3 regions of the Agrobacterium sp. GD03872 genome follow, and region 3 is predicted to be linked to each of the others. Evidence: predicted binding sites of a transcription regulator. Region 3 holds the regulator's gene; each other region holds the start of a gene.
What was found. The regulator LexA, encoded in region 3, represses DNA repair genes until DNA is damaged. The targets are predictions, from matches to a motif close to TGTTCNNNNTGTGTTCNG.
Positions count from the first base shown of each region.

Region 1: a site for LexA is predicted at 6,887-6,904, ahead of N5D22_RS25680 (PA0069 family radical SAM protein). Genes of this name have one in related genera too.
Region 2: a site for LexA is predicted at 3,282-3,299, ahead of N5D22_RS10775 (putative DNA modification/repair radical SAM protein). Genes of this name have one in related genera too.

Region 1 is NZ_JAOCCY010000024.1:23,403-34,060, reverse strand. It holds gene N5D22_RS25715 (AtpZ/AtpI family protein) at 26-391, shown strand; gene N5D22_RS25710 (F0F1 ATP synthase subunit A) at 452-1,201, shown strand; gene N5D22_RS25705 (F0F1 ATP synthase subunit C) at 1,274-1,501, shown strand; gene N5D22_RS25700 (F0F1 ATP synthase subunit B) at 1,582-2,220, shown strand; gene N5D22_RS25695 (F0F1 ATP synthase subunit B) at 2,222-2,707, shown strand; gene N5D22_RS25690 (hypothetical protein) at 2,981-4,351, opposite strand; gene N5D22_RS25685 (ribonuclease HII) at 4,510-5,163, opposite strand; gene N5D22_RS25680 (PA0069 family radical SAM protein) at 5,614-6,771, opposite strand; gene N5D22_RS25675 (hypothetical protein) at 7,060-7,578, shown strand; gene N5D22_RS25670 (FAD-binding oxidoreductase) at 7,593-9,026, opposite strand; gene N5D22_RS25665 (L-threonylcarbamoyladenylate synthase) at 9,077-10,054, opposite strand; gene N5D22_RS25660 (DUF6656 family protein) at 10,167-10,658, opposite strand, start outside.
Region 2 is NZ_JAOCCY010000003.1:635,995-646,652, reverse strand. It holds gene trxB (thioredoxin-disulfide reductase) at 1-713, opposite strand, end outside; gene N5D22_RS10790 (Lrp/AsnC family transcriptional regulator) at 964-1,431, shown strand; gene N5D22_RS10785 (glycosyltransferase family 4 protein) at 1,462-2,517, opposite strand; gene greA (transcription elongation factor GreA) at 2,607-3,083, opposite strand; gene N5D22_RS10775 (putative DNA modification/repair radical SAM protein) at 3,305-4,537, shown strand; gene N5D22_RS10770 (UdgX family uracil-DNA binding protein) at 4,537-5,985, shown strand; gene N5D22_RS10765 (GGDEF domain-containing protein) at 6,137-7,276, shown strand; gene N5D22_RS10760 (hypothetical protein) at 7,310-7,495, opposite strand; gene carB (carbamoyl-phosphate synthase large subunit) at 7,711-10,658, opposite strand, start outside.
Region 3 is NZ_JAOCCY010000004.1:240,183-250,840, reverse strand. It holds gene N5D22_RS12275 (ComEC/Rec2 family competence protein) at 1-1,795, shown strand, start outside; gene N5D22_RS12270 (glutathione S-transferase family protein) at 1,818-2,495, opposite strand; gene N5D22_RS12265 (hypothetical protein) at 2,624-2,866, opposite strand; gene lexA (transcriptional repressor LexA) at 2,922-3,644, opposite strand; gene N5D22_RS12255 (hypothetical protein) at 4,004-4,513, opposite strand; gene N5D22_RS12250 (helix-turn-helix domain-containing protein) at 5,014-6,804, shown strand; gene N5D22_RS12245 (ATP-binding protein) at 6,804-7,595, shown strand; gene N5D22_RS12240 (hypothetical protein) at 7,694-8,101, shown strand; gene N5D22_RS12235 (regulatory protein GemA) at 8,088-8,528, shown strand; gene N5D22_RS12230 (hypothetical protein) at 8,955-9,575, opposite strand; gene N5D22_RS12225 (hypothetical protein) at 9,630-9,980, opposite strand; gene N5D22_RS12220 (hypothetical protein) at 10,346-10,658, shown strand, end outside.

The DNA.
Region 1 (10,658 bases), on a different contig from region 3:
CGGAGAAAATGGGTGGGATTTTAAGATGACTGGCAACCGTGACGATAGTCTGGACGAGCGCCGCAAGCGCCTAGCTGACGAGTTGGCGAAGGTGAAGGCGGAGGATGAGGCGGAAGTGAGGGCGGAGACGAATGCCGCGGAAAGCCGGAAAGGCTTTGCGATGGCGGTAAAGCTCTCATCGGAGTTCATTTCGGCCATCGTGGTCGGCGCTATGCTGGGTTATCTTCTGGACTATTTTGCCGGCACGACGCCGTGGGGGATGATCGTTCTTCTTCTTCTCGGTTTCTGCGCAGGCGTATTGAATGTGTTGCGCTCGACCGGCGCGGTGGCCAAGCCGCCGCTGCTGGAAAAGGCGGACAGGCGAGACGAGGGTGGAAAAGGCGGCATCTAGGCTGTTTTTTCTTGCAAATGAGATGCCGCGGAATGCGGCGACAGGTAAAGAGGGCAGCCGGTGGCAAACGATCCGACCCATCAGTTCTTGGTGCAGCCGATCATTCCGATCGAAATTGGCGGCGTCGATTTTTCCTTCACCAATGCGTCGCTCTTCATGGTCGCGACCGTGGCCGCCGCTTCCGGTTTCCTTTATTTCGCAACGTCGAACCGCGGCCTGATCCCGACCCGCATGCAGTCCGTTGCTGAAATGTCCTATGAATTCATCGCCTCCATGCTGCGCGAAGGCGCCGGCAAGAAGGGCATGGTGTTCTTCCCATTCGTCTTCTCGCTGTTCATGTTCGTGCTGACGGCCAACCTTCTCGGCATGTTCCCGTATTTCTTCACGGTCACCAGCCAGATCATCGTCACCTTCGCGCTCGCCTGCCTCGTTATTGGCACGGTCGTCGTTTACGGTTTTTACAAGCACGGCCTGCATTTCTTCGGCATCTTCGCCCCCTCGGGCGTTCCCAAGGCGCTTTTGCCGCTTGTCGCGTCAATTGAAATGATCTCGTTCCTGTCGCGCCCGATCAGCCTTTCGGTTCGTCTTTTCGCGAACATGCTGGCCGGCCACATCACACTCAAGGTTTTCGCAGGCTTCGTCGCCTCCATGAGCGCGCTCGGCGCGCTCGGTGTCGGCGGCGCTGTCCTGCCTCTCATCATGACGGTCGCGATGACCGCTCTCGAATTTCTCGTTGCCTTCCTGCAGGCTTATGTCTTCGCGGTACTGACTTGCATGTACCTGAACGACGCCGTGCATGGTGGTCACTGAGAAGTAAAGTCGCTGGCCCCGGCAACGGGCGTCAAAAACAGCCGCAACAACCAATATCTCAAGGAGTCTCACATGGAAGCGGAAGCAGCAAAGTACATCGGCGCAGGTCTCGCATGCCTCGGCATGGCTGGTACGTCCCTCGCACTCGGCCGTATCTTCGGTGATTACCTGTCCGGCGCACTGCGCAACCCCTCTGCTGCCGACAGCCAGTTCGGCCGTCTGGTATTCGGCTTCGCCGTTACGGAAGCTCTGGGCATCTTCTCGCTGCTCGTTGCTCTCCTTCTCCTGTTCGCTGTTTAATATCAGCATCAGGTCTGGATCACGGCCCGCAACAGAGCGTGCCGTGATCCTTCGCATTTGCAGTCCCCCTGGAGGTGAGCATGTTCGTGACCGAGGCTTATGCCCAGTCAGCACCGACCGTAGGTGAAACGCATACGGAAACTCCGGCCGTCGGCCAGCCGCAACCGGAGGCCACGCACACGGAAACCGGTGTAGCACATGGTTCCGAAGGTGCTTCCGGCGTATTCCCGCCGTTCGACCAGTCTACTTATGCATCGCAGGTCCTGTGGCTGGCGATCACGTTCGGCCTTTTTTATCTGCTCATGCAGAAGGTCATCGTTCCGCGCGTTGGCGGCATTCTCGAAAACCGTCATGGACGCATCGCACAGGATCTCGACGAAGCGGCTCGGCTGAAAAGCGAAGCCGACGCAGCCGTCGAAACCTATGAAAAAGAACTCGCGGCAGCCCGCGCCAAGGCAAGCTCCATCGGTTCTGCCGCCCGTGACGCCGCCAAGGTGAAGGCCGATGCCGACCGCGCCGCTATCGAAGCCGGTCTCGCCGAAAATCTTGCCGCCGCCGAAAAGCGCATTGCCGGCATCAAGGAACAGGCATTCGCCGATGTCGGCGCCATTGCCGAGGAAACCGCGACCGCAATCGTCGACCAGCTGGTTGGCGCAAAGGTCAAGGACACGGACGTCAAGGCAGCGATTGCCGCCGCTTCGAACGTGAAGGGAGCCTGATATGGCATTTGATGCATCATTTTTCGCTCTCGTCGGTCTCGTCCTCTTCTTCGTTCTGATCGCCTATCTCAAGGTTCCGGGCATGCTCTCCAAGTCCTTGGACGAGCGCGCCCAGAACATCCAGGACGAGCTGGCCGAAGCCAAGCGCCTGCGCGAAGAGGCCCAGCACCTGCTGGCCGAATATCAGCGCAAGCGCAAGGAAGCCGAGGCGGAAGCCGCAGGTATCGTTGCCGCCGCCGAGCGCGAGGCCGCAGCCCTGACGGAAGAAGCCAAGCAGAAGACGGAAGAATTCGTCGCCCGCCGCACGGCCCTTTCGGAACAGAAGATCAAGCAGGCCGAAGACGACGCCATCGGCGCCGTCCGCGCCGCCGCCGTGGATATCGCCATTGCTGCTTCCGAGAAGCTCATTGCCGAAAAGACCACCGCCGCCGCAAAGGCCAAGCTTTTCACCGCCACCATCGGCGAAGTGAAGTCGAAGCTGAACTGAGATTTATCTCGGTATTGTTCAAAGCCCCTCCGGCGCGAGCCGTGAGGGGTTTTTTGTTTGAGTTGGTGAAGCTGGTAGGTGAGGTCCAACGGGGAGGGGATTGGAGCCCTTTGGCTTTCGTTTTCTCAGTAGCGGATTACCTGCCAGAGCGGGCTGTATATCGGGATACTTTGTATTATTTTCGATCCAATCGTGGGACGTTGGGAGCTAAATATGCAAATCCCGAGAGTGTTCATCTGAACCCAATGATAGTAACTTAGGCTGAGCGGGGTCTCAGTTTCTATTTAGGCGAAGCTGATTTGGATCGTCGCAATTCGGGTTGTTGGCGATCCAGTCAAGACAAAGCAATAAACAAAGCCTGCCGAACTGTTCCGCAAGGGCTTTCGTGTCAGACCAGTCACTGCGCAATTCTTCGTTGTTTCCGTGGATAAGTCGGCTGCGGCCTTGGTTATATATGCGTTCGATTGTGTTCTTGAGGGTCGGACCACCAGAACGAATAGGTCTATTGTCCTCCATCTTCAGACGAGCATTGATGAGTGCGAGTATGCCGCCCGATTTTTTTCCGCATGCCAAGGCGTCGAGAGATGCGGCCATTTTGGCAACTGCAATGTGAGAAAAAGGTTCGCGGCACGCTTCGTGAAACCACAAGAACGCATGGAAGAGCGTTGACATCATCTTAGGGCGGACAGTGCTCCCGCTGGGGCTAATGACGTAGCCCAGCATTTCTCCCACCACTGCAAATATATCGGCCTTCTCTTTCAAAACGGTTTGCCACTCGTCAGACTTAATATATGGCCCATGCGGGAGGTGCGACCAGCTCGACGTTGAGAATAGTTCTTTTCCAGCGATGAAGGTTAGAGTTTTGCGGCGGTGAGGTTGACGATCAAATGTTAGATTGATGCCGTTAAGGGCTCTAGAGGGGGTCTGCCACGTTAGCGCTATGGCCGTTGTCGCAAGCCGTGCGGCCATGAGGGTCTGTTCTCGTCCGGCCTCTGAGCCGAGATCATTGATGGTGACGCTGCATACGAATTGGCACGATCCAATGGCGTCGATCACGTCCATTTCGGCGAAACTCTCGAACGAAGGTTTGCGCTTTCGGAGTTTACCACCTTGCCAAGCACGCTCAATCCGCCGCTGGGATAGTGTTGAGATCCCGCCATCCTTGTGCTTACGTTCGAGCCAAACGCCCCGGGGCTCAAATAAGACTGGGCCGATGTTAAATGGATTGAAATCTTTGCCGCTAAACAACGAGCACCCAAATGCATATTCTCGAATGCTCTTGCCTATCGTGCCTTGAATTGCGTTCTTTTTAACACGCTCAAGGACGTTCGATGCGTTTGCTTCAAGATTGTCATCTAGGTCAATAGATACTAGAGCCGGGCCAAATGCGCGTCTTACAATTGCCTGCCATTCGGCATGCGTAAATTTCGGCTTTAGGAATGGATCGTCATCCATCAGCCGCTTTGCGAACCGTACGATTCCCTCATCCAGCTCACGTGAGACGATAAGAGATTCTCCATTTCCGGCATCGATCATGCGTGGTAACGAGAAATCGTCGTCACCCGCCCGCTCCGCTATCGGCACGGATTCAAGTCGTGTAAGTTCGCGGATGATATCTTTTATTAGATCGATCTGCGCGTTCACGATAACTCCTATTCGCCGCTAACGGTCGGCTATGTAACCATTTACACGCAAAAGCTGAAAGTCGGCCTCCCGCCCATCTCCGGCATCGTCAACGGCCTGCAATGGCAGCCTCGTACCAATAACTGAAGTTATGGCCAAAACTCCATTACCCCGCGTGGTCAGCCCTGCTTCAACGGCCTGAAGCTCATCCGGTGCAGCGGGCAGGGCCCGTGGCTTTCGATGGCGCGTAGATGGGCCGGCGTGCCGTAACCGGCATGGCCTTCAAAGCCGTAGGACGAATGCACCACACCCGCGCGTTCCATCATCCGGTCGCGTGTCACCTTGGCGATGATCGAGGCGGCGGCGATGGAGAGGGAGCGGGAATCGCCCTTGATGACGGCTTTGGCCTCGCAGGCGATGCCGGGCGGGCGGTCGCGGCCGTCGGCCAGCACGAGGGCAGGGGAGATTTCGAGACCGAGCACGGCGCGGCGCATGGCGTCGAGGCTGGCGCGCAGGATATTCATGCTGTCGATCAGGCCGGGGCCGGAAGAGGCGACGGACACGATCGAGGTTTCCATGATCTGTAAGAACAGGCTTTCCCGCTTCTGCTTCGTCAGCTTCTTGGAATCGTCCATCCCCTTGGGAATATTGTCCGGATCGAGAATGACGGCTGCCGCAACCACCGGTCCGGCCAGAGGTCCCCGTCCTGCCTCATCCGTGCCGGCCACGGGCCAGAGGCCCTTCTTTTTCGCTTCCAGTTCGAAGGAAAAATCGGGGCCGGTATCGGCAAGATCAAAAAGAGCAGGAGAATCGGGTGTGGCCGTGCGTTTCATGCGGCGAAACTGGCATACACACCCGATCTCCTGCAAGCCCCCGGAAGCGGGCGATGACAGGCGCGGTGAGCCGGGGTCAAGGGGCGTGGCTCACCGTGCCCCGAAGGTCATCATGACCTTTGATCCTCCAACGGGGCGGCGGAGGAAAAACGATCACACGCGAGGCGGCGGTTCCGGGGGCGATGACCGGCGGGCCAGGGAAAACCCGTCGGGCATTTCGTCGAGAGCAACAAGATGAGAAGGTTGCTCCTTATCGTTTTGAATTCCGTTTATTATAGGCTCACAGAGCCTCCGATTGTCGGCGAGTTATCCTTCATGCTCGACGTCATCCTCGGGCTTGACCCGAGGATCCATTATCGCGCTCGGTTTAGATCCTCGGGTCAAGCCCGAGGATGACGTCGAGTTCAGTTCGGGCATTCATCACCCTCAGTCACTTTCAGCGTTTGCTTCTCAAAGCAGCGACAATTGCACGCCTGCACCGCCCGGCGGCACGAAGAGATCGTCGCGAAGGTGGATGCCGCGGCGGATGAGGCCGAGCCGCTTGGTCGCCATTTCGAAACGCCTGCCGATCTGCCAGGCATAGGGGCCGGCGCCCTTCATGCGTTTTCCGAATTCTGCGTCGTAATCCTTGCCGTCGCGCATCGAGCGCACCAGCGACATGACATGACGGTAGCGGTCCGGATAGTTGCGCAGCAGCCAGTCACGGAACAGCGGGCTCACCTCCAGCGGCAGGCGCAAAAGCACATAGGACGCCTCCGTCGCACCGGCAGCCTTGCCGGCCTCGAGAATACGTTCGATCTCATGATCGTTGAGGGCAGGGATGACAGGCGCCATCATCACGGCCACGGGAATGCCGGCCTCGGTCAGCGCCTTGACCGCTTCCAGCCGCTTCTCCGGCGTGGCGGCGCGGGGCTCCATGTTGCGCGCGAGCTTCCGGTCCAGCGTGGTCACGGAAATACCGACCTTGGCGAGCCCCTTTTTGGCCATGGGCGCCAGAATATCGATATCCCGCTTGATCAGCGCCGATTTGGTGACGATGGCGACGGGATGATCGGCCTTGGCCAGCACTTCCAGTATCTGCCGCATGATGCGCCATTCGCGCTCGATCGGCTGATAGGGATCGGTATTGGTGCCGATGGCGATCACCCGCGGCTTGTAGCCCGGCTTCGCCAGTTCCCGTTCCAGCAGCTTCGCCGCATCCGGCTTGGCGAAGAGCTTGGCTTCGAAATCCAGCCCGGCGGAAAGCCCCATATAGCTGTGCGTGGGACGGGCAAAACAATAGATGCAGCCATGTTCGCAGCCGCGATAGGGATTGATGGAACGGTCGAAGGGGATATCGGGCGATTCATTGCGGGTGATGATGCTGCGCGGCTTTTCCACCTGCACCTCGGTGCGGAATTCCGGCATGTCCTCGAGCGTCTGCCAGCCATCGTCGAAAACCTCGTGCTGCAGGGTCTCGAAGCGTCCATCCGGGTTCAGTCCGGCGCCACGGCCGCGACGGCGGTCAATCTCGATGCGCAGGCCGGATGCATCGGCAAGCGCATTGGCAATATCAGGCATATGGCTCGGCTGGAAGGCAGCCTGCCCCGAAAGCGTATGGTTTCTCATCTGGATGCTCCCAGGGCGCCGCACGCCTCTCGAGGCAAGCTCAACGCCCTAAACCGTTTCCATCCGGGCAGGCTTTCAACCGCCTTCCGAATGATTAAATTCCTACATCAGGAATGAGAACAATACAAGAACAAAATTGTGAATTCAGTTGTTCTCCAGAGATGGATGCGTCGCCACGACAGCCACGGCCACGCGCGCAGATTATGCGGGCATCGGCATTGACAGCCGCAGATTTTACCACGATGAGCACAGTGGCAATTTATTGTGCGATGCGTTAGAGCTATGCAGATGTTGACAGTCATAATGGAATGCCGGGATCACGAGCCGGAGCTGGCGCATACCTTGTCTGCGCTTGTCACCGGGGCCGTGGAAGGGCTTGTAAGCGATGTTGTGATTCTCGATCACGGTTCGCGCGATGGATCGTCGCGTGTTGCCGATGCCGCCGGCTGCCGTTTTTATGGGCAGTGGGACATTGAAGACGTCGTGAAGTCCGCACGCGGCGGCTGGCTGCTTCTGATCGAACCCGGCGCGCGACCGCAGGCGGGCTGGATCGACGAGATTCTCGAATATGTGGCGATCTGCGCGCAGCCGGCCCGTTTCTCGCCCTCGCGCTATCACCGGCGCAATGTCTTCAGCCGTATGCTGCGGCGTATTCCGCCATTGGAACACGGGTATCTTCTGCCAAAGAAACATGCCGTGTCGATTGCGAAATCGGGCATGAGCCTGACGCAATTTGTCGGCGCGCAGAAGCCGCGCCGGCTGAATGCGGAAATGGTGCCCGCTTGGGCGCTGCGGGCTTCGGCCTAACCTCGGGGGCCGCTTTACCCGGCCAGAACCTTGCCGGGGTTCATGATGCCGGCGGGGTCGAAAGCGTGTTTGATGCGCCGCATCAGCTCCATCTCGATGCCGGGGCGGATGGCGGCCAGTTCGTCGCGCTTTAATTGCCCGATGCCGTGTTCGGCCGAAATGGAACCGCCGAGCGACAGCACGATGCCGTGCACGATCTCGTTCATGTCCCGCCAGCGGCCAATGAATTCGGCCTTGTCGGCACCCACCGGCTGGGAAATATTGTAATGAATATTGCCGTCGCCCAGATGCCCGAAGGCGCAGATGCGGGCGCCGGGGATGGCGGCGAGAACCGCCTTTTCCGCCGTCGCCATGAATTCCGGTATTTTCGATACCGGAACGGACACATCGTGCTTGATCGAGCCGCCTTCGGGCTTCTGCGCCTCCGACATGCTTTCGCGCATGTGCCAGAGCGCCTGTCGCTGCGCTTCCGATGCGGCGATCACCGCATCCTGAACCAGCCCGGCCTCAAAACCGCGCTCCAGCAGCGATTGCATCATGTTATCCGCTGTTTCGGCCGAATCGGAGGTGGAAATATCGATGAGCGCGTACCAGTCATGCGGCTGTTCCAGGGGATCGCGCACGCCGGGAATGTGCCTTGCGGTGAATTCGACGCCGATTCGCGGCATGAGTTCGAAACCGGTCAGCGCCGTGCCGCAGAGATTGGAAGCCATCTCGAACAGTTTCAGCGCATCCTCGGTGGAGGTGAGCCCGGCAAAGGCCACCTGGTGGCCGAGCGGTTTCGGAAAGAGCTTCAGCACAGCTCCGGTGATGACGCCAAGCGTGCCTTCGGAGCCGATGAACAGATCGCGCAGATCGTAACCCGTATTGTCCTTTTTCAGCTGGCGCAGCCCGTTCCAGATTTCGCCTGTTGGCAGCACCACTTCCAGCCCGAGGCAAAGCTGGCGCATATTGCCATAGGCAAGCACCGCCGTGCCGCCGGCATTGGTGGCGAGATTGCCGCCGATGCGGCAGGAACCCTGCGACCCCAACGATAGCGGGAACATCCGTTCCACCGTCTCGGCGGCCTTGTGAATGTCGTCGAGAATGCAGCCGGCATCGGCGACGATGATATTGGCGACCGGATCGATATCGCGAACACGGTTCATGCGCTCCAGCGACAGGATGATGTCCGTTCCTTCGGCGCGCGGCGTCTGCCCGCCCACAAGGCCGGTATTGCCGGTCTGCGGCACGATGGGCGTGCCGGTCTCGCTGGCGAGCTTCAGGATGGCGGCAACCTCTTCGACCGAGCCGGGTTTCAGCAGCAGCGGCGAGACGCCGCGATAAAGGCCGCGATTTTCCACGAGGCGCGGCGCCATTTCCGCCGGGTCGCGCACCGCATTCTTTTCACCGACAATGGCGGCAAAGCGGTCGAGGATGTCGGAGGAGGGGATGGCGGTGGTCGTCATGGGCGTCGTCTCGCTGTCTTTTGAAACATGGGCGAAAGGGTTGGGTGCCGTCAGCCTCGCGGCGCGGCGGCGCGGGAAAGGCGATCGTTGATCGCCTCTCCGAGACCATGGCTGGGAATTGCGGTGATGGCGATTGTGCCCGCACCGCTTGCATCGGCGGCTTTCAGATAATCGAACAGATTGGCGGCGGCCTCGGCAAGATCGCCGGAAGGGCTGAGATCGAGAACGGTCCGCGCCGTCTCCTCGCCCGAAACGGCGATGCCGCCGAACCGGATCAGCGCTTCGCCGGAGGAAACCGATGTGGCGCCGAGCCGCACGGCGGCGCCCGGCGCGTAATGCGAGGCCAGCATTCCCGGCGCCTCAATGGCGGCGGAAGCTTTTTTCGGCCGTTCGAGCCGTTTGCCGGCAATGCGTTCTATGTCCGCGGTGACGATGCCGCCGGGGCGAAGCAGCCGCACCCGGCCATCCTCTTCCACCTTGACGATGGTGGATTCCACACCGACGGAGGCCGCGCCGCCATCGAGAATGAGATTGATCTTCTGGCCGAGATCCGCCTCTACATGGGCCGCACTTGTCGGGCTGATCTTGCCGGAACTATTGGCGCTGGGGGCAGCGAGCGGCCTGCCGAAGCGACGGATCAGATCGCCGGCAAAGCCCTGCGGCACGCGGATGCCGACCGTATCGAGCCCCGCCGTCGCCAGCGAATGAATGTCGCTTGCCGGTTTCAGCGGCAGCACCAGCGTCAGCGGGCCGGGCCAGAAGGCCTCGGCAAGTTTCCGAGATATGGGATCGAAGACGGCGTAACGTTCGGCCATGGCGATATCGGCCATATGGCAGATCAGCGGGTTGAACTGCGGCCGGCCCTTGGTCTCGTAAATGCGGGTAATCGCCGCCGGATTGGTGGCGTCGGCGGCAAGGCCGTAAACCGTTTCTGTCGGCAGGGCGATGGGCTGGCCGGCGGCAAGCTCGGCTGCGGCCGTCTGCAGGGCTGTTTCCCGCTCATTGTCGATGTTGATGTGACGCGCCATAGTGCTGCCTTTCACGGCCGTCAATAGCGTATTTCAGGGCGGAGTGGGAAGCGCTAATGCATATCGCCTCGAAGTGCCCCGCGGTTTTAGGCCCAGAGGCGCTTTGTCGCGTTTATATCGCCTTGATGATCTTGCGCATCTCTTCCGAACGCGCACCGAGCATGAGCACGTTTTTCAGCGCCACGCGCGGATCGTGGGTCTGGAACAGCAGGCCGCTGCGGTGGAAGGATGTGTCGATGGCGGCCGCCTGATCGGGAAGCGCGTTGATGGCGACGGCGAAATACATCCTCGAATAGCGCGCATCGATGTTTTCGAAGAAGTTTTCGGCCCCGCTCAGTTCTGCGAAGAAATTTGCGAAATAGAAGGACCAGAGCACATGGCGTTCGGCATCGAAGCTGGTCCGCGCGGCTGTCACGTGACAGTAACCGAGATGCGGCCGGTCATTGAGCAGATGGTGAAAAACCATCTTCGGGAAGCGGATGGACTGGTGAAAGGTGTTGAGGCGGCTATGGGTGGCGTCGGCGGCCGCCTCCAGCTTGCGTCCGGTCAGCGCAGCCACGTCGTCATGGCTGTAATAGACGCGCTCCCTCGGCAGCCAGCGCTC
Region 2 (10,658 bases), on a different contig from region 3:
GGGAATTCGCTGATCGCGCCGGTCTTGGTGTCGCGCAGCTTCACGCCGGAAACGGAAGGCGGCATTGGCGGCTTTGCGGGCGCGCCGGTAATTTCGGCGATTTCCGTGTTCCAGAGAATCTTGACGTTTTCCTTGGCGAACAGCCGTTCCTGCAGGATTTTTTCCGAGCGGAAGCTGTCGCGGCGGTGCACGACGGTGACCGATTTGGCGATATGGGCGAGGTACAGCGCTTCTTCCACGGCGGAGTTGCCGCCGCCGACCACGATCACATCCTTGTTGCGATAGAAGAAACCGTCGCAGGTGGCGCAGGCGGAAACGCCGAAGCCCTGGAAATGCTGCTCGCTCTCGATGCCGAGCCACTTGGCCTTGGCGCCGGTGGCGATGATCAGGGTATCAGCCGTCCAGACCTGACCGGAATCGGTCTTGACCACGAAAGGCCGGGTCGTGGTGTCAACTTCGGTGACGAGGTCGCTGACGATTTCCGCGCCCACATGCGTCGCCTGCTTCAGCATCTGATCCATCAGCCACGGACCCTGGATCGGATCGGCAAAGCCCGGATAGTTCTCGACGTCAGTGGTGATCATCAGCTGACCGCCCTGTTCCATGCCGGCGATCAGCACGGGCTTCAGCATTGCGCGGGCCGCGTAGATCGCCGCAGTATAACCGGCGGGACCGGAGCCGATGATCAATACCTTGGTATGGCGGGCAGACATGGAATGTTCCTTTCAATAACGGGGCCATTCAGCACCGGGGCCCTGCAGCCGCAAGACGGCGGACGGGCCGCAACCCCTTCGTTGCCCGGTATTTAAGGTTGTCTAGTGCCTTTATTCAAGGGCAGCCTTGCGTTACCAACAAGGCAGTTGTGGATGCGCGCGCAATTTTGTGACCGGGCGGTGGCATAATGTTGCGAATCCTGCGCCGAATAGTACAAGGAAGTTCCACAGCTTAACGAGGTACTCCTCCGTGACCAGCGTCGAACTCGATGCCATCGATCTGAAAATCCTGCGCGAATTGCAGCGCGACGGGCGCATGACCAATGTGGAACTGGCCGAAAGGGTCGGCATTTCCGCGCCGCCCTGCCTCCGGCGCGTCCGCAAGCTGGAGGAAGCGGGTGTGATCGAGGGTTATCACGCCATGTTGAACGCCCCGAAGCTCGGTTTCGACCTCGTCGCCTTCTGCATGATCGGTCTCAAGCGCCAGTCGGACAGCAATCTGAAAGCCTTTGCGGCGGCAACCGCCGGATGGTCGCTGGTGCGGCAGGCCTGGATGGTGTCGGGCGAAAGCGATTTCCTGCTGCATTGCGTGGCCAAGAACCTGACCGAGTTTCAGGATTTCGTCATCGAGGTTCTGACGGCGGACGAAAATGTCGATACCGTGCGCACCATGCTGACCATCCGTCAGGTCAAGCGCGTCGGCCTCGTGGAAATCTGATCGGCAGGCTGTTTGTCGGCTTCGGGGGCGTTACCCCCGCCGTAATGCATCATAGACTTCGCCGAGACTTGTCGCTTCTTTCTCCAGTGGAAAAGTGCTGCGCACATGCGCAAGCCCGGCGCCTGCGTGGGCTTTGGCCAGAGCGGGATTGGCGAGATAGGTCTTTATCGCCTCTCTCAGCGAGGCATAGTCACCCGCATCGACAACCGCCCCGGTCTCGCCCGTGACGATCATTTCCTCGTAAGCGCCGGCATTGCTGGCGACAACGGCCGTCTCGGAGGCCATGGCTTCGAGCGGCGTCAGGCCGAAACCTTCGTTGCGCGATGGCGCGACATAGAACGTCAGCCGCCGGTACCAGGGCTTGATGTCATCGACTTCGCCCTGAAATACGATGCGGTCGGCAAGGCCGGCTGCGGCGACATCGGCCTTGAGCGCATCGCCGAAGGCCTTGTGTTCCGCCGTCACGCGGCCGGAGACCACGGCCGTCCATTGCGGGTAGTCGGGCAGGAGTTCGATCATGGCGCGCACGAAGAGATCGGTGCCCTTCTGGTGACGCACCCGCCCGAAACAGCCGATCAGATATTGTCCCGGCAGGCCGGTTGCCGCGATCGTGTCTTCCGGGCCGGTGGCCGGGTGGAAGAGGCCGGTATCGACACCGTGCATGACGACGCGGTGGGGCACTTCCAGAAACGAGCCGGAGCGGGCGTTGGTCGCAACCACGGCATCCATCTTGGAAATCAGAAAGCGGGTATAGGCGGAATGCCGCCTCTGGGCAGCAGAAGTGAAGAGCAGCTTCACCTTCATGCGCAGCACGTCACGCATGATGATGCCCGGCAGCATTTCCAGGTTGCGACGGGCATGCCAGATGCGCGGGCCGCCGAATGGACCATTTTGCCAGAGACGCCAGAGATCGCGAAAACGCACATGCGGCAGATGCGGCGGCAGGCCGGGGCCGATGGTGGCCACCTTCTGTCCCATCCGGTTCTGCACGGGTATCAGCTGAACGATGGTGGAAGTGACGCCGGAGAGCCTGCGTTTGAAGTTCGGCGCAAGCACCTGCACATCTTTCAGGCTGACGTGGGACAAGATGGGCTTCCGTCTTTGCGGCTAATCTGGGGAATCAATACGTCAGAAAAAGCAATGCGCCCGCATGGGGCGCATTGCACGTGAGGGCATCAGCCCCACTGTACCGCGAGAATCTCGTAACCCTTGGCGCCGCCCGGCGCGTTGACTTCGATGCTGTCGCCGACTTCCTTGCCGATCAGGGCGCGGGCAATCGGCGAGGAGATGGAGATGCGGCCGGCCTTCACATCGGCTTCCTGGTCGCCGACGATCTGATAGGTCTTTTCCTCATCGCTGTCCTCGTCCACCAGCTTGACGGTGGCGCCAAACTTGATCTTCGAACCCGACATCTTGGAAAGATCGATGACTTCCGCACGTGCGGTCAGGTCTTCGAGTTCGGTGATGCGGCCTTCATTGTGGCTCTGGGCTTCCTTGGCAGCATGGTACTCGGCGTTTTCCGAAAGGTCGCCATGGGCGCGCGCTTCCGCAATCGCCTCGATGATACGGGGGCGTTCCTCCTGCTGGCGCCAGCGCAGCTCCTCCTGCAGCTTGACGAATCCACCCTGAGTCATCGGTACTTTTTCTACCATTTTTTTATCCTTCGCATTCCGGTCGCTTTACTTGCAGACACAAAAAGAAACAGGTTCCGGAGAGGAACTCCGGAACCATGCCAAAATCATAACTGAGCCGACTATATCAGAAGACGACAGCGAAATGCCAGCAAATTTGAGGTGCTGAAATTTCTCCATAGAATCAAGTAACTAGTCGCTATGATTGACATCAGTCAATAGAACATATAGTGAACATCGTCATGAAGAAGTCGATCAGGCAACGGCTGGCCATTCTCTCCGACGCAGCAAAATACGACGCCTCATGCGCATCCAGCGGCACGGTGAAACGCAACTCCGCAGCGTCGGGCGGGCTGGGCTCCACGGAAGGGTCGGGGATCTGCCATGCCTATGCGCCGGACGGGCGCTGTATCTCGCTCCTGAAAATCCTGCTCACCAATTTCTGCATCTATGATTGCGCCTATTGCATCAACCGCTCCTCCAGCAATGTCGAGCGGGCGCGGTTCACGCCGGAAGAGGTGGTCTGGCTGACGCTGGAGTTTTACCGGCGCAACTATATCGAGGGGCTGTTCCTGTCCTCCGGAATCATCCGTTCCTCCGATCATACGATGGAGGAGATGGTGCGCGTGGCGCGGGAACTGCGCGTTACCCATGGTTTTCGCGGTTATATCCACCTGAAATCCATTCCCGAAGCATCGCCCGGGCTCATTGAGGAGGCGGGGCTTTATGCCGATCGTCTTTCGATCAATATCGAATTGCCGACCGATAGCGGCATTGGCCGTTTCGCGCCGGAAAAGCAGCCCGTCAATATTCGCCGCTCCATGGCCGATATCCGCCTGAAGATCGAGGAGGCCGGGGAGCCGACCGTCCGGACACGCAAGACCAGGCGCTTTGCGCCCGCCGGGCAGAGCACGCAGATGATCGTCGGGGCCGATGGCGCTGACGATAGCACCATTCTCTCCACCAGCGCCCGGCTTTATGGCAGCTACGGTTTGCGGCGTGTCTATTATTCGGCCTTCAGCCCCATTCCTGATTCGTCGAAAAACCTGCCGCTCATCAAGCCACCGCTGATGCGGGAACACCGGCTTTATCAGGCCGACTGGCTGTATCGCTTTTATGGCTTCGATATCAACGAGATAACGGCAATCGGCGGCGACGGCATGCTCGATCTCGATATCGACCCGAAACTCGCCTGGGCGCTGAGACATCGCGACCGTTTCCCGGTGGACATCAATGCGGCGGATCGGGAAATGCTGCTGCGTGTGCCCGGTTTCGGCACCAAGACGGTGGCCTCCGTTCTATCGTCACGGCGGTTCCGGCGGCTGCGGCTGGAGGATATCGCGCGTTTCGGCGTTTCCCTGAAAAAGGTGAAGGCTTTCATCGTCGCCGAGGGCTGGACGCCGGGCAAGCTGACCGAGCGGCCGGATTTGCGGGCGATGTTTGCACCACAGCCTGAACAATTATTGCTGTTGTGATGTATGGTCCGGTTCTGGAAGGGCGGGGCGATTTCGGCGAGTGGCGTGATGCCGCGCGTGCGGCTCTTGCCGCCGATATTCGGCCGGAGACGATTGACTGGTGGTTGCGGGATGACGGGGCGGGGCTGCTGGATTTCGCCGGCGAGCCATTGCCGACGGTCGATGCCGGCAATGGGCAGGTTTCCGTTCCGGCCTCGTTCGTGGCGCTGGCGCAGGCCGTCATCTGCCACGGCGATCCCGGCCGGTTTGCGTTGCTTTACCGGTTATTGTGGCGGCTGAAGCGGGATCGCGCCCTGTTGCAATTCAAGTCCGATCCGGATGTTGCAGAGGCCCGCTTGCTCGAAAAATCGGTGCGTCGGGATTGTCACAAGATGACGGCCTTTGTCCGTTTCAAGGAGTTGCCCTTGCCGCAGGGGCAGGGCGGGCGACGGCGGTTCGTGGCCTGGTTCGAGCCGGATCATTTTATTGTCGAAAGAACTGCCGCGTTTTTCCAGCGACGGTTTACCGATATGGACTGGCTGATCGCCACGCCGAAAGGGTTCGCCCGATGGGATGGAAGCGAGCTGCAAACCTCACGGGAGGCGGCGGCGAAGCCTGATCTGACGGACGAGACGGATGAGCTCTGGCGAACCTATTATGCCAATATATTCAATCCGGCGCGTCTCAAGGTCAAAGCGATGACGGCCGAGATGCCGAAGAAATACTGGAAGAACCTGCCGGAAGCCGATCTCATTCCCGGTCTCGTTCTTGGGGCGGAGGCGCGGGTCCTTGAGATGGCCGCCAGGGCGGCAAGCCAGCCGCAGCCGTTTCACTACCGCCTGCAGGCGGCCGCCGCCGCGCGCGAGACATCACAAGCGGCGCCGGACGGCTCGCTCGCGTCGTTGGCGCGGCAGGCGGGCCATTGCACCCGCTGCCCCCTGCATTGCAACGCGACGCAGACAGTTTTCGGCTCCGGCCCGGAGGATGCGAAAATCATGATCATTGGCGAACAGCCGGGCGATCACGAGGATCTCGCCGGCAAACCTTTCGTCGGCCCAGCCGGCCAGCTTTTCGACCGGACCCTTGCCGATGTCGGCATCGAGCGCAAAAGGCTTTATGTCACCAATGCCGTCAAACACTTCAAATATGAAACACGGGGCAAACGGCGTATTCATCAGCGGCCGAATGCGGACGAAGTGGAGCAATGCCGCTGGTGGCTCAATCAGGAAATCGCGCTTATTCGACCGAAACTGATCGTTGCCATGGGTGCAACGGCGCTTTATGCGCTGACTGGCGGCAAGGAAAACGTCAAGGAGATTCGGGGGCGCCCTTTGCCGATGGGGGAGGGCCGGGCGCTTTTTGTTACCGTGCACCCGTCCTATCTCCTGCGCCTTGCCGATGGGCTGGTGAAAGAAGCGGAGATGTTACACTTCAGAAATGATATGGGGCTTATAAGAGAATTAGAATAATTTAATTTTGTTTATTATATGTATATTTTTAATTTTCATCTTATATTACGGAAATATTTTTTACTTGTTGTTTATCAGTTATTTTTGTTGAAATTTTATACATTGCGCAATAAAAGAATTATCTGAATTTTATTTACAGTGTGGACATATTATGCTGGGTGAACTCGACCTTGCAACAGTCATATTGATGCAGAAGTGTTCTTACATCGTTGGGCTTCTGAGTTTTATCTATCTGAAAATGACCAATCGCGGTTTGCGCGGTCCCATCCCTCTTGCGGCGGGATTCGTGTCGATGACGATCGGCTCCACGCTTGCAGGTTATGGGGAGTGGGGAATATTGTCGCCGACTTTGTGGCGGTTCGGCAGCGTCGTTTTCGGTATTGTCGGTTATGCGCTGATCTGGCTCGGCCTGAAGACGTTGAGTGACGGACGCTCGGTCGGCCGACGGATTGTCCTTCCAGTCTGCATCATTGCCGTCGTGGCAATCGTCGTCGCGCAGCAGGTGGCGGACGATAATGCGTTTCGCGCGGCGCTGTTCAATGGCTGCGCGTCGCTGGCCTATCTCGCCGGGGCGTGGGTGCTTCTTGCCGGGTGGCGCAGGGAGCCGCTGCTTTCGCGCCTGGCGTTGGCCGCGATCACCGGCGTCTCCGGCCTGATTTCGCTGACGGTGATGAAAAGCGTGCTTTTCCCCGACTATGCCACTCTCAATCTGGTCAATGCGTTTTTCTTCATCATCATGCTGAACTTCGCCATCGCCCTGTTCGTGATGATGCTGGTGGCCGAACGTTCGGAGCGGAAACTGCTGGTTCTCGCCAACACCGATCCGCTGACGGGCGTCAAGAACCGGCGTTTCTTCTTTCAGACCATGCCTGCGACACCGGACCCTGCCGACGCGGCCATGTTGCTCGATATCGATCACTTCAAGTCGATCAACGACCGTTTCGGCCACGCCGTCGGCGATAGCGTGCTGCAGGAAGTAGCGAAGCGCATCGGCGGCAGCATCCGCGGCGGCGATGTGCTGGCGCGCTACGGCGGCGAGGAATTCATCATTTTCCTGCCGGGCGCCGGCGTTCACAAAGCCTGCATGATCGGCGAACGTATTCGTGATGCGATCGCGGTAACCGAGGTCGATTGCGGCGGTCTGCGTGTCGGCGTGACCATCAGCATCGGCGTTGCCGCCACCGGCGAGATGCGCTGCGATCTCCAGACGCTCGCCGAAATGGCGGATCGTGCGCTTTACCGGGCAAAGACCGAAGGGCGTAATTGCGTGCGCGAGGCGCTGGCCGCTTAGCGGCACTCGTTTTCTGCGGCAAGCCGCCTTCAGTTAGTTTCCTGGCGTGCTGGCGTCCATTGCTGCGCGATGCCGTAGGGCTTCCTTCAGCAGTATCTCGATCTGGGCATTGATGCTGCGCAGCTCATCGCTCGCTGTGTGGCGGATTTCGTTCAATATTGCGGGTTCGATCCGCAGCGGAAAGGCCACGCGCTCCGGGCCTGGTGGACGTCCAGCCATGGTCAACTCCGCAGCTTCGAGTTCAGGGAAATGACGTGACCGCTGGCGGAAGCGGATTTTTCAGGTGCAGGAAAAGACATCGTGGACCTCGCGTGGGAATGATGTCTTTTTGATACCCACAACGGATTGCAGCGGGATTACGCGATGCAAAACGCCGCGGATATGGGGGTCCGCGGCGTTCCGGTTTCAATTTTGCGGGCTTTGCCGTTTTAGGCTTACTGGAAGTAGCTCTGCAGCGGCTTCACTTCCAGATTGCCGGCCTTCAGCGCCTTGATGGCAAGCGCTGCGGCTTCCGCGCCGGCCATCGTGGTGTAATAGGGCACCTTCTGCATCAGCGTCGCGCGGCGCAGCGACTTGCTGTCAGAAATCGCCTTGTTGCTGTCGGTGGTGTTGATGACGAGCTGGACCTGACGGTTGCGGATGGCGTCTTCGATATGCGGACGGCCTTCCTGCACCTTGTTGATCTTTTCGGCGTTGATGCCCTTTTCCGCAAGGAAACGCTGGGTGCCGCCGGTCGCCAGCACCCTGAAACCGCTTTCCACGAGAATGCGGATGGCGGGCAGAACGCCTTCCTTGTCCTCGTCACGCACCGAGACGAAGACCGCACCGGAGCGCGGCAGGTCGACGCCGGCGCCGAGCTGGCTCTTGGCGAAGGCCAGCGCGAAATCGGTATCGAGGCCGATGACTTCGCCGGTCGAGCGCATTTCCGGTCCGAGCAGGATGTCGACGCCGGGAAAGCGGGCGAAGGGGAAGACGGCTTCCTTGACGGCGATGTGCTTCAGGTTGCGCGGATCGGGCTTCTCGCCGTAAGCGGCAATCGCCGGATCGAGCTTCTCGCCGGCCATGACGCGGGCGGCGATCTTGGCGATCGGCGCACCGATGGTCTTCGCCACGAAAGGCACGGTGCGCGAGGCGCGCGGGTTGACTTCGAGAACGTAGATCGTGCCGTCCTTGATGGCGTATTGCACATTCATCAGGCCGCCGACATTGAGCGCCTTGGCAAGCGCCGTCGTCTGGCGCTCCAGCTCGTCGACGATTTCCTTCGACAGCGAGCGAACCGGCAGCGAGCAGGCCGAGTCGCCCGAATGGATGCCGGCTTCTTCGATGTGCTCCATGATGCCCGAGACGAAGACGCTTTCGCCGTCGCACAGCGCATCGACGTCCACTTCCACGGCGTTGGTCAGGTAGCTGTCGAACAGCAGCGGGTTCTTGCCGAGCAGGGTGTTGATCTGGCCGGTCTTGTCGTTCGGGTAACGCTGCTTGATGTCCTCGGGTACGAGGCCCGGAACCGTGTCGAGCAGATAGGTCTGGAGCTGGCCTTCCGAATGGATGATCTGCATGGCGCGGCCACCCAGAACGTAAGACGGGCGAACGACCAGCGGGAAGCCGATTTCCGAAGCGACGAGGCGGGCCTGCTCGACTGAATAGGCAATGCCGTTGTTCGGCTGGGCAAGATCGAGCTTCATCAGCAGCTTCTGGAAGCGGTCGCGGTCTTCGGCAAGGTCGATCATGTCAGGCGCAGTGCCGAGGATCGGGATGCCGTTCTTTTCCAGCGCTTCGGCCAGCTTCAGCGGGGTCTGGCCGCCGAATTGCACGATGACGCCGACCAGTTCGCCCTTTTCCTGTTCGGCGCGCATGATCTCGATCACATCTTCCGCCGTCAGCGGCTCGAAATAGAGGCGATCGGAGGTGTCATAGTCGGTGGAAACCGTTTCCGGGTTGCAGTTGATCATGATCGCTTCGAAGCCGGCATCCTTCAGCGCGAAGGCGGCATGGCAGCAGCAATAATCGAACTCGATGCCCTGGCCGATACGGTTCGGGCCGCCGCCGAGGATGACGACCTTCTTGCGATCCGAAACCTGCGCTTCGGAGCGGGCTGCGCCGACGAAGGGAATTTCATAGGTCGAATACATGTAAGCGGTCGGCGAGGCGAATTCGGCAGCACAGGTGTCGATGCGCTTGAAGACCGGGCGAACATTCAGGCTGTTGCGCAGCTCGGCCACTTCCTTCGGGCGCTTGGACGTGAGGCTGGCGAGGCGGGCATCGGAGAAGCCCATGGCTTTCAGCATACGCAGGTTTTCGGCATCCTGCGGCAGGCCATGCTCACGGATGCGGGCTTCCATGTCGACGATGGCCTTGAACTGGGCGATGAACCACGGATCGATCTTGGAGTTTTCGTGGACTTCTTCTTCGGTCATGCCCATGCGCAGCGCCTGGGCGACCATGCGCAGACGGTCCGGCGTCGGCGTGCCGATGGCGGCGCGGATGGCGTTCTTGGAGCCTTCGCCTTCCTCGAAACCGGGGATTTCGATTTCATCGAGACCGGTGAGGCCGGTTTCCATGCCGCGCAGCGCCTTCTGCAGCGATTCCGCGAAGGTGCGGCCGATTGCCATGACTTCACCGACCGACTTCATGGCGGTGGTGAGGATCGGGGAAGCGCCCGGGAATTTCTCGAAGGCGAAACGCGGGATCTTGGTGACGACATAGTCGATCGATGGTTCGAACGAAGCAGGCGTCGCACCGCCGGTGATATCGTTTTCCAGCTCGTCGAGCGTATAACCGATGGCGAGCTTGGCGGCGATCTTGGCGATCGGGAAGCCGGTCGCCTTCGAAGCGAGAGCCGAGGAGCGCGAGACGCGCGGGTTCATTTCGATGACGACGAGGCGGCCGTCCTTCGGGTTGACGGCAAACTGAACGTTCGAGCCGCCGGTTTCGACGCCGATCTCGCGCAGCACCGCAATCGAGGCGTTGCGCATGATCTGGTATTCCTTGTCGGTCAAGGTCAGCGCCGGTGCAACCGTGATCGAGTCGCCGGTGTGGACGCCCATCGGATCGATGTTTTCGATGGAGCAGATGATGATGCAATTGTCCGCCTTGTCGCGGACGACTTCCATCTCATATTCCTTCCAGCCGAGAACCGATTCTTCGACCAGAACTTCGGTCGTCGGCGAGGCGTCGAGACCGCCCGAGACGATGTCGAAGAATTCCGAGCGGTTATAGGCAATGCCGCCGCCGGTGCCGCCGAGCGTGAAGGAGGGGCGGATGATGGCCGGCAGGCCGACATGGTCGATGGCCTGGGCGGCAATCGCCATGGCGTGCGCCATGTAACGCTGCTTGCGGTCGGTTTCGCCGAGGTTCCACTGGTTTTCGAGGTCGTCCAGCG
Region 3 (10,658 bases):
TGCCTTCGCCTCCTATTTTCGAGGCATAGGCGCAACGGGCTTCTTTTATAAATCGCCACAAACGGTCATGTCACCGGCCGACGATATCAAGGCTGGAACGGACTGGCTGGAATGGGCCGATAGGCAGCTCTATGGCCTGCGCACCGCCATTGCCGAACGCATCCGCAACACGATTGGCGGTGATGCCGGGGCCTTTGCCGCCTCCATCGTCACCGATGAGAGACAGGCGATATCGGCAGAGACGATGGAAGCGCTGCGGCTTTCCGGCCTTGCCCATATCGTTGCCATATCCGGGCTCAACATGGCGCTGGCGTCAGGCATATTTTTCGTCGGGCTAAGGCTCGCCTTCAGCCTGTTTCCGGCATTTGCGCAGCACTGGCCCGTCAAGAAGATCTCGGCTTTCGCTGCGCTCCTGATGACGCTTGCCTATTATCTGATTTCCGGTTTCGCCGTCTCCGCCGAACGCGCCTGGCTGATGATGTCGGTGATGCTGGTCGCGGTTCTCTTCGATCAGCCTTCGCTCAGCCTCAGAAATGTTGCGCTTTCCGCTCTGGTCATTCTTGCCCTGTCGCCCTCGGAAATCATGGGGCCGAGCTTCCAGATGTCCTTTGCCGCGACAATAGCGCTCGTCTCCGCCTATGCCGCCTGGAGCCGCTGGCGCAGCGACCGCGAGCGCCTGTACATCGGACGCAAGCCGGTGTGGATGACTGTCGCGGAAATGACGGGCGCCATTATCGGCGGTGTCATCACCACATCGCTGATTGGCGGGCTTTCGACGGCCATCTATTCCGCCGAGCATTTCCAGCGTGTCACCACCTATGGACTTTTTGCCAATCTGGCGGCCATGCCGCTGATGTCGCTGATCGTCATGCCCTTTGGCCTGATTGCCATGCTGCTCATGCCCTTCGGGCTCGACGCGCCGTTTCTGAAGATCATGGGCTATGGCATGGCGCTCGTCATCGCGGTTGCGCAGGAGGTGGCGTCCTGGGGCGGCAGCGCGGCGACGGGGCGGCCGCATGGCTGGTTTCTGGGTCTTGCTTCGGCCGGCTTTCTGCTGCTGACGCTGCTGCGCAGCCGGCTTGCGCTTCTTGGCGTTCCCCTGCTGCTGCTCGCCTTCGGCCTGTCAGCGGCCACGGCCTATCGCAATCCGCCCGATCTGCTTGTCCATGAGGATGGCGAGTTGGTGGCGATGCTGGAGGACGGCAAGGTTTACACAACGAAGGCGCAGCCGCGGGGGTTCGTTTATGGCCAGTGGCAAAGAGCATTGCTGCTGCCGGAACAACCAGTGCCGCCCGTCATTCTCAAGAAAGACGCCGCGGCGACCACGGTGGCCTTTGCCGCGAAAACCAGGCTTGCCCCGGAAGAGATGAGGGCGGTCGCGCGGCAGATGACGGAGGCCCTGAGAGACGCGGAGCCCGGTGTCTTCACCTGCCGCAAGGGCATATGGTGTGTGGCCCGCGCCGGAAGCGGTGAATGGATCGTCGTTCTGGAAGACGGTCGCTTTGCGGGAAAAGCCTGCGATATCGCCGATATCGTTATCGTTTCCCGCAGAACTGCCTTTTCACAATGCCGCTCGGGCGCATTGCTGCTGAACCGCGATATTTTGCGGCGAACCGGTTCGCTGGAGATTGATTTCGCCGGCAGCGATCAGGCAGGGGTCGTCGGCAGGCTGCGCGCCGCAATCGCCGGAACGGACAGGCCATGGAGCGAACACCGCTCTTACGACTGGAAAAGCGGCCGTTTTGACCGCGACGTGCCGGATGCCGTCACCCGGCTGCTGGCGGTATCGCCGTAAGCGCCGCCAGCCTCATGACTCGTCAGGCCTTGACGCGCAGATCGGCGGTCAATTCACCGATACCGCCGATTTCTTCTTCATGCGCCGCATCGCGCCAGACTTCCTTCAGGCCGGCCTCGTACCATTCACGCATGGCGGGCAGGGCGAGCAGTCGGTCGCAATAGGCTTTCGCCGCAGGCGAAAGATCGGCGCCGTAGGTCTGGAAACGGAATGCCACCGGGCAGAAGAAGGCATCTACCGCCGTGAATTTCTGGCCGGCGAGATAAGGCCCGCCGAATTTCGCGAGGCCTTCGCTCCACAGCGTATCGATCCGCTTGATATCCGCCGCAAGCCCGGCATCGCCGCCCTGCGGTTTTACGCGAATGCCGACCGACATGGGGTAGAGATTGCGCAGCGTGGAGAAGCCCGCATGCATTTCGCTTGCGGCAGAACGTGACCAGGCCCGCGCCTGCTTGTCGCTTGCCCAGACGCCCTGATGTCTTTCAGCGAGATATTCGGCGATCGAAAGCGATTCCCAGATCGTCACGCCCTCGTCGACAAGGCAGGGCACCTTGCCCGTCGGCGAGAAGGTGGCGAATGAAACGCCTTCGCCGAAGGGGACAAGTTTTTCATCGAAGGCGATGCCGAGCGTGCGCATCAATACCCATGGCCGCAGCGACCATGAGGAATAATTCTTGTTGGCGATATAAAGATCGTACATGGCGCGTCTCCCGGATATGCTGCGCTTCTTATACCTGTCGAAGCGCCGCGGAATATCGAAAATAATCCATGGCACCCATAAGTCCCGTTGATGGGTGACGAAGGGCAGGGGGGCGGGCACCTCGGGTATCACCATTCGGTGACGGCGCTGCGTCCCGCTGTTTCCCGGTCGGCAATACCCGCAACGCCGCCGAAAACTTGCGCCAGACGGCGCGGGATCACAAAAGTCCGCCCGCCGGGCCAGAAGCCACGTGAAACACCCATATGAAATTGCTGTCGATCTTTGCCGGAAGAAACAAATCCGCCCATGGAAAGAACGATCTGTCCAGCTTCCTCACAATCAGCCGAATTGCGGGATGCCGCCATCTTCAATGGGAATTGCATCTACACAACGATCCCGCTTCGAGAGGATGACGGTTGACCCGGATCAATGGTAACGGCGGATCAGCCCAACCAGCTTGCCCTGGATTTTCACCCGGTCCGGCCCGAAGATGCGGGTCTCATAGGCGGGATTGGCCGCTTCCAGAGCAATGGAGGCGCCCTTGCGGCGGAAACGTTTCAGGGTCGCTTCCTCATCGTCCACCAGAGCCACGACGATATCGCCCGGATTGGCGGTATTGCCATTGCGGATGATGACGGTGTCGCCATCGAAAATGCCGGCCTCGATCATCGAATCGCCCTTGACCTCAAGCGCGTAATGTTCGCCCGAACCCAGCATGTCGACCGGAACGGCCACATCGTGAGTGTTGTTCTGGATGGCGGAAATCGGCACACCGGCGGCAATGCGGCCCATGACGGGAACGGTGACGGCGCCGCCGAGATCATTGGCTGGCGCCTTGGGGGCAGGGGCCGGTTCCGGCGCCTTTGGCTTGCCGAGACTGCCTTCGATAACGCTCGGAGAAAAACCGCGCTGCGGCCTTGCGCCCGGAGCGTAAGCCTCGGGCAGCTTGATGACTTCCAGCGCCCGAGCCCTATTAGGTAGCCGGCGAATAAACCCGCGCTCTTCGAGGGCGGTGATCAGCCGATGGATGCCGGATTTGGAGGCAAGATCGAGTGCGTCCTTCATTTCATCGAAGGAGGGCGGCACGCCGGACTCTTTCATTCTTTCATGAATGAAGAGAAGCAATTCCTGCTGTTTGCGCGTGAGCATGAGGAAAACACCCTTGAGAATCGTCGTTGAAGTCGCGAAACAAATACAGAACGAACACTATATGTTCCATATGTGTTCTGCAATCCCCTAAAATTTCGTGAAGCTGTGGAGGTGCGAAAACAAAACGGGAATGGCGCGCCAAAAACTCCGGTAGATAAGCTGGAATGAAAACCGCAAAATTTCGTTGTTTTTATTGGATTTTTTTCCCGTAAATAGGGGTCCCCAATCGCTGTATTGGCAAACCTCGTAATGCGTCATTCTCGCGTAGCGGCTAAGTGACTGATTACGCAGAATATATTGGGAACCTTCTCACGATCTAATGCTCTGCGATGTTGTGATTGGGAACCTTATTGGGAACCCTATAGCTCATCTGGCCGAAGCATATCACGAAGCAACCCCATCTTTTCTTGTCGATCTTCGACCAAGGCCGCCACCACTCTGGCTATTTCGCTAGTTGTGAACTCGGAGGGTTTGCCTTCCGCGCTCACACCGATCCAGCCACCGCTACGAACCATGTGCTGTAGATCGCCCTCGAAACCAAGGAGTACTTCGGCCCAAGTTTCATACGCGTCTTTCTCTTTGGCGGGGTCGAGGATATCGCGATACTGGTCAAAAAGCCGGAAGAACGCTGACAGGATCGCCACCCTCTCACGCTGTGTTGCTATGTAGCCGATCTCTTCATTGAAGGCCGCTTCAGGGCCATATAGTGCGGTAAGGATTTGCTGCTGGGCTAAAGGTACTGCCTCTCGCCGCCGCCATGCGGCGATAGCCTGCTTAGATAGAGCAAGGCTCTTCGCAAGTTCGGTATCAGTTTCCACGCCAACCAGCCGTTTTAGGTTGTCGATGTATAGGTCTATCGGTTTCTTCATTTTTTCCCCGTTGACAAGTACACAAAATGTAGTCATGACTACATCATGATTACTGCATCTCTCTCCGTTCGTGACATACCAGCCAGCGCAGCATTGTTAAATGCGGTGCGAGGAAGATTCATTGCAAGTGGTACATCGTTAAATCAGTGGTGCATTGCGAACAAGATTGATCGAGTTTGGGCTTCGGACGCGCTCGTGGGTAAAAGAAATGGCCCTAAAGCCCTAGCTTTACGCGAAAGACTTATCTCCGTCGCGGAGCGGCTTTAATGCAGGAAGCCGCTTGGATCACAACAATTGAATTTGCGTTCGTAACAGGGATGCAGAGGCAAGTAGCTAACAGGTTATGTCAGGCCATTGTCGCAGGAACGAAGCGACTGTGGCATGGACACGCACTCGAAGTCCGTACCGTCCACGGTCGCGGCGGTCGCTCTGGCATTCAATATCAGGTCAAAGTTTCCAGCCTTCCAGAGCATCTTAAAGACCGTTTAAAGGCGCTTCAAATGACCAATGAAGTCGTGTCGAGCTTTCGTCTCGGCGACGACACCGCCCATCATGAGCGGGCGTGGAAATTCGAAATCATCGAACCGGCTGTTAAACAGCCCAAGGGCAGCGCCGAGCGCAAGGCCGAAATCGACAGACTGGAAGGCGTTTCCCGCCTCGACTGGACCGGCCACAAGCGCACGCTCACCAAATCCACGCTCTATAAGTGGATCGAGACTTACGAGCTATACGGCATCGTCGGCCTTGCACAGCGCGTTCGTCGCGACAAAGGCGACAAGAAGGTGTTTGTCAGCCGTGCTTGGATGAAGGCCGTCCCGTTCGATCATGAGACGATGGGGACGATTCACAGCGATCTCAAGCAGTACGTGCGCAGCCTGATCAAAGGCGGGTCGCAGTTCAAGCAAACCCGCGTTCTGGCTGGCGAAAAGCTCAAGGATATCACGGGAGCTTACGGCTTTGAGACCGATAATCCTTTGGTCTTTTCCATCCCGCAGGAGTTCGTGCAGGACGAACATCAATACAAGGCGGTCTACCGGCATAAGGTTGACCGGAAGGCCAGTGAAGATGACAAGCCGCGTATCCGGCGCTCGACGGCTGGCCTTGTGCCGATGGAAATTGTCGTCATGGACGTGCACCATATCAACGTACATGTGCGCCGCGACGATGGCACATATTCAACACCGAAGCTGATCGCCTTCCATGATATCGCGACCAACCGCGTTTTCTGCGAACTCATCCAGTTCGACAATCGCGGCGGCGTCCGCAACAGCGATATCATCACCGCCTTCGTCAACATGTGCCAGCATCCGGCCTTTGGCGTTCCGCAGTTCCTTTATGTCGATAACGGCTCCGAATACCAGTTTGCCGACGATCTGGAAGACGCCTTGCGGCTCGGCACGAGGCTGATGCCCTTCAATGGCACCAAGGATCGCAATCACGTCATCCGCGCCAAGGCGTACAACGCCGCCGCGAAGCATGTCGAAGGCTGGTTCCGACAGGTAAACCAGCAGCATTTCCGGCACATCCAAGGTTGGCGTGACGATGACCCGATGAACCCAAAGCGGCCCGAGCTCGGCAAGCTGCATGCGCCGTTCGAAGGTGGGTTCGATGCGTTTTGCGATATCGTCTACAGCCATCTTACCTCCTACGAACACATGCCGCAAAAGGGCGCTCTCAAGGGCCGCTCGCCCGCCTTGGTGTTCAAGTCCTTCGTGGACAAGGGCTGGAAAGCGACCGTACTCGATCCGAACAAATTGCTGATGGTGTTCACAAAACCCGTCATGCGGCAGGTGCGTCAGCACGGTATTGACCTTTATAACGGTGTTTGGACATGCGACGGCCTTCTTGAGTTCTTCGGGCGTTCCGTCATCGCCCATGTGCCGAAATACCACGGTTTTGCCGAGCTTCGGATCACCGATGAGGACGGCAACGATATCGGTATCGCGGTTTCCGACAGGCAGTTCGACGTACTGGACGAGCGCGGTGCGAAGGAAAGCGCCCGCCGTGGCAGCATCCGCAACAAGGCGCTGACGAAACTTGCGAAGTCGGTTCCCACTATCGACGTGGGCGCGGAACTGATCGAGTTCGGGCGCAAGCAGTTGCCGGTTGTTCCGAATGAACCGGATGCCACGATCTCCATCAATCAACCCGGATCGCAGCGGCGGGCAATCCTGCCGGTCGCCGTTGATAGTCTGGACGCTCAGCGCCGTGACGACGAAATCCGCCGCTCCAATGACGAAGCGGTCAGCTTGTTATCTCAATTCTTCGGATCAGGAAGGCAGGTACAATAATGCGCGGTCGCCCTGCGAACATTCCCGAAATCATCGTTGAAACCGCCACGGTCAAGCTTGTGCGTGAAGCCGCTCAATACAGCCTTGACCTGCGTTTCCCCGTTCGCCTGATCGGCAAGCCGGGAACCGGCAAAAGCTCTGCACTGTGGCATATCGCGCAGGATTTCGGCGGCGTCTATTGCGAAATCTCACAGCAGAGCAAGGCTCCTAAAGGCATGCTGGAACTGCTTTTGAAGGAAGCTGGTCAGCTTACGCGGCAAAAGTATATCGATGAACTGGCGAACGAAGCCTATTATTATTTCCGGTCTGGCAGTCGCTACAACCAGAAGACTGGCGCTTACGTCGAAGGGCCAATCCTGCTTGTTGTCGATGAAGTTCAGACGCTGGAAGTACCTGCTTTCCGGGAACTTCTCCGTATTCAGGAAAAATGCGGCATCGGTCTTTTACTGGCTGGAAACGCCGAACGGTTGGCATCCACCCGCAAGAAAGAAGCCGACACTTGGGCGCAGATTGAAAGCCGGATCGCCATGACGCGGCAGCTTCCAGCGCCGAGCCGGACGGACTGCGATCTTATCGGCAGCACATATAATGTGGAAGGCATGGACGCTTATGCGGGCCTCGCGGCTTATGGCGCAAAGACGAATTTCCGCGATCTCGTCCAGCTTCTCGAAACAGCCAAGCGCCTTACTGGCGGAGCGACGGGCATCCGGCTCGCGCACCTGAAAAGCGCGCTCGGCATTCTTACAACGAAGCCTGATTTGCTTCGTCTGATGCAACCCGAAGCGGCCTGACCGCCGCTTCATCGCTTTTATCTACCCTTCAATCAACAGGCTCCGCGCATTTGCGCGGCGTAGTGCGGAGTCACGTCCAAATGCAAGAGGAGAATGAAATGCCGACATACAATGTGAAGGAATACAAGGACTACACCGATCTGCTCGATGATATGGAAGTTGCCATTGCGGCCGTCCAGTCCTTCGGCGCGATGGTGGAATATTCGCTTCGCACGGGCGAAGATATCAGCGCTGATGGCTATGGAATGGAACGGCTGCTCAATCTCCAGTGCCGTCATCTCAAAGGGATCGCCAGCGCGCTGCGAAGTGAATTCAAAGAGATCAAGGCGTCGAAGCTGAAGGTCAGAAATTCTGATCAGATTGCAAAGTGGGCGGGCGTGTCCAAATATGCGGTCAATCGCGTGGTTTCGTGCGCGGTCGGTATCGATCTCGGCCCGCCATCTGAAAACCACACGGAGACCCCGCCGTACACCATAAAAAGGGAGGCGGAAGATGCGCGCTCCTAAGGCTTCCACGCCGATCACTGCCAAACAGATTGCGCTGTTGCACGTCGCCAAGAAGCAGCTTGGCCTTGATGACGATACCTATCGCGCCGTTCTTGAGCGCGTCACCGGCTGCGATAGCGCCGCCGATCTGACGCAGCCCGGATTTACCGCAGCCGTGAAATACTTCACGGCCATGGGCTTCCGTTCGACCTGGACAACGCGCAGCTACGGATATCGCCCGACAATGGCAACGCCGCCGCAGGTAGATCTCATCCGGTCACTATGGGCGAAATTCCTTGGCCGGGAAGACGAGAACGACATGGAGCTAAACAAGTGGCTGGATCGCTTCCACAAGGTCTCGTCATTGCGGTTCGTGGATAACAAAAAGGCGGCGAAGGTGATTTCGGCGCTTCGGAACATGAACTCCCGCAAACAGGATAAAAATTGAAGCCGGATTAAAGGCCGTGGAAGCGTTTCTCCAAAATTTCTACGTCATCCGGTCACGGACGATGCAGAAACGCCTCCACGGCCAGATTTAATGAAAAAGCGAGATGAGGCGGATGGAACAAGCAAGCAAGGCAAAACGCCGATTTCTGGACACCGATGCGGTGCGCTTATTCGTGTAACGGCTTGCCGCCGATTCACCGGCGTAATAGAGATCGAGATTCATTTTCTGCGACCACGGATGAACTGGCGCAGGGAACGCGGGGCGGACTTTGGCGACCGCCCCGCAACCATTTAAAGGGTCTATCATTGCCGAGACTGTTGCCTGATGATAAATCTGACAACGTGGCAGCGAAATCCGTAGTCCCAGATGACCCTTGGAGGGGAGCCGGTTTTACCGGGGGCGGTCCCTCCCTGCCACATTTCAATCCTAAAGCGGTTCCTCATAATCGGGATTATCGGGCTCGGCGCTGCTGGCTCTTTCGTCGCCAGTCTCCGGCGCTTCATCTTGATGAAGCCGGTCGTGGCAACTATCGCAGACGGCCACCAGTTCGAACAGGAACTCACATCCTACGTGCTTATAGGTCAGATGGTGGACCTGTTTGGCTTCAGCCAGCCCGCAGCCCTCACACATTCCGCCAGATCGTTTGAATACCAGCTTGCGCTTTTGCTGCCATTCATCGCTCGCCAGATAGTCATTGTATTGATCAAACCAGCTACTGGTTTTCTCGTGTTGCAAGCGGGCATGCTTCTTTAGGATTTGCAGGTGTTCCTGTTCCCGCAGTTCGTTATAACGGGTCTCCATGTCTGGATCATGCAGCGGAAGGTTTTCGTCTCCCGGCTCGCGCTTTCGAGCGCCACCCAAAAGATGGCCGCAGATGCGACATTGCTGCCGAATTTGAACGCCGCCATTTGAGGTAATCCGCCGACACCAGAACGTGTCATGGTCGGTGCATTTCGTCTGGCTCCAAGCTTGTGTTTCAGCCGCCCATTCAGGCGTCGAGGTGAAATAAACAACTGTGTTGATATCTTCCAGAACGACTTTGACCATGGTGGCTGTAACCTCTTTTCTGCTTGATCGTTTGTGGTCGGTTTTCGCCGTACGTCACTTCACCGTGGAACCGGGGCCGCCGTGGGTCGCGCAATATTCACCCTGCATCTTCTTCCAATCCTCTGGCTTGTAGTGGCTTCCGCCAGAGACATGGTTTTTACAGCGGGAGCCGGACGTTGTGTGAGCCGAGCACTGAACATAACCATCGTTCGCGACCCAGTCTTGATACTGTTCTTTCGTGAGGCCAAAATGCTCGGCGGCAAAACCGTCTTTGTCGGCCAGATATTTTTCGACATTCTGCGGTTTGAGCACGATATCGCGCCCACCACCCGGAATGCGGAGGTTTGCCCAAAAACCGATGCCAGCGTTATTCAAGGTGTCGAGTGTATTGCGGTCGATTGCCATTTAAAGCTCCTCTGAAGGCTGTATTGATCATTTACAGAATGCTGTCTCGGCTCGGTCGTTTTTAATAGCGTTTCCAGTCCATCTTGCTTTCTTTCCCGGTTTCAGGGAGAATCAAGCCGACGCGAGCAAAGTTTACTTGGACGGCGAACGCTGGATCAACGAGGGAGTGCTGCCCCTCCGCGTCAACTTTCTTCCATAAATTCTTATCTCTTTAGCGCGCTCGAAAGTCCCTTTTTGTGCCTCTTTAGTTTTCTTTTTGTTTCGATTATAATCCGCTTCTGTTCACTATTCGGCAAGCGCTTATTTAGCTAGCCGGTGCAGTGCAAATTTTCGAAAAAGGGCAGCGACACTTGACACGATCAACCGTGAAGAAGACGAAAATCGTAGAGGTTCAAGTGGCTAAAATCGATGGGCAGAAGTACGCTGTCGTTCCGCTTGATGAATATAAAGCCTTTCTCAAAGCCTCTTTGAACAAGTCGAAGCACACGAGACCGAGGCCCACTTTTATCATGCAGAGGCCGGACGTTGCCGATTTCTTCCGCGAGAAGTTTGGTACTCAAAGCTTGGTGGCAACGGTTGCCGAATGCCGGGAAAAATTTGGAGAAGAAAACACTCCGACGATGTCTGCCGCGCACCGGCACTGGCAAAAGCTTCGGAAAGAGAAGCTGGTTGAGATAG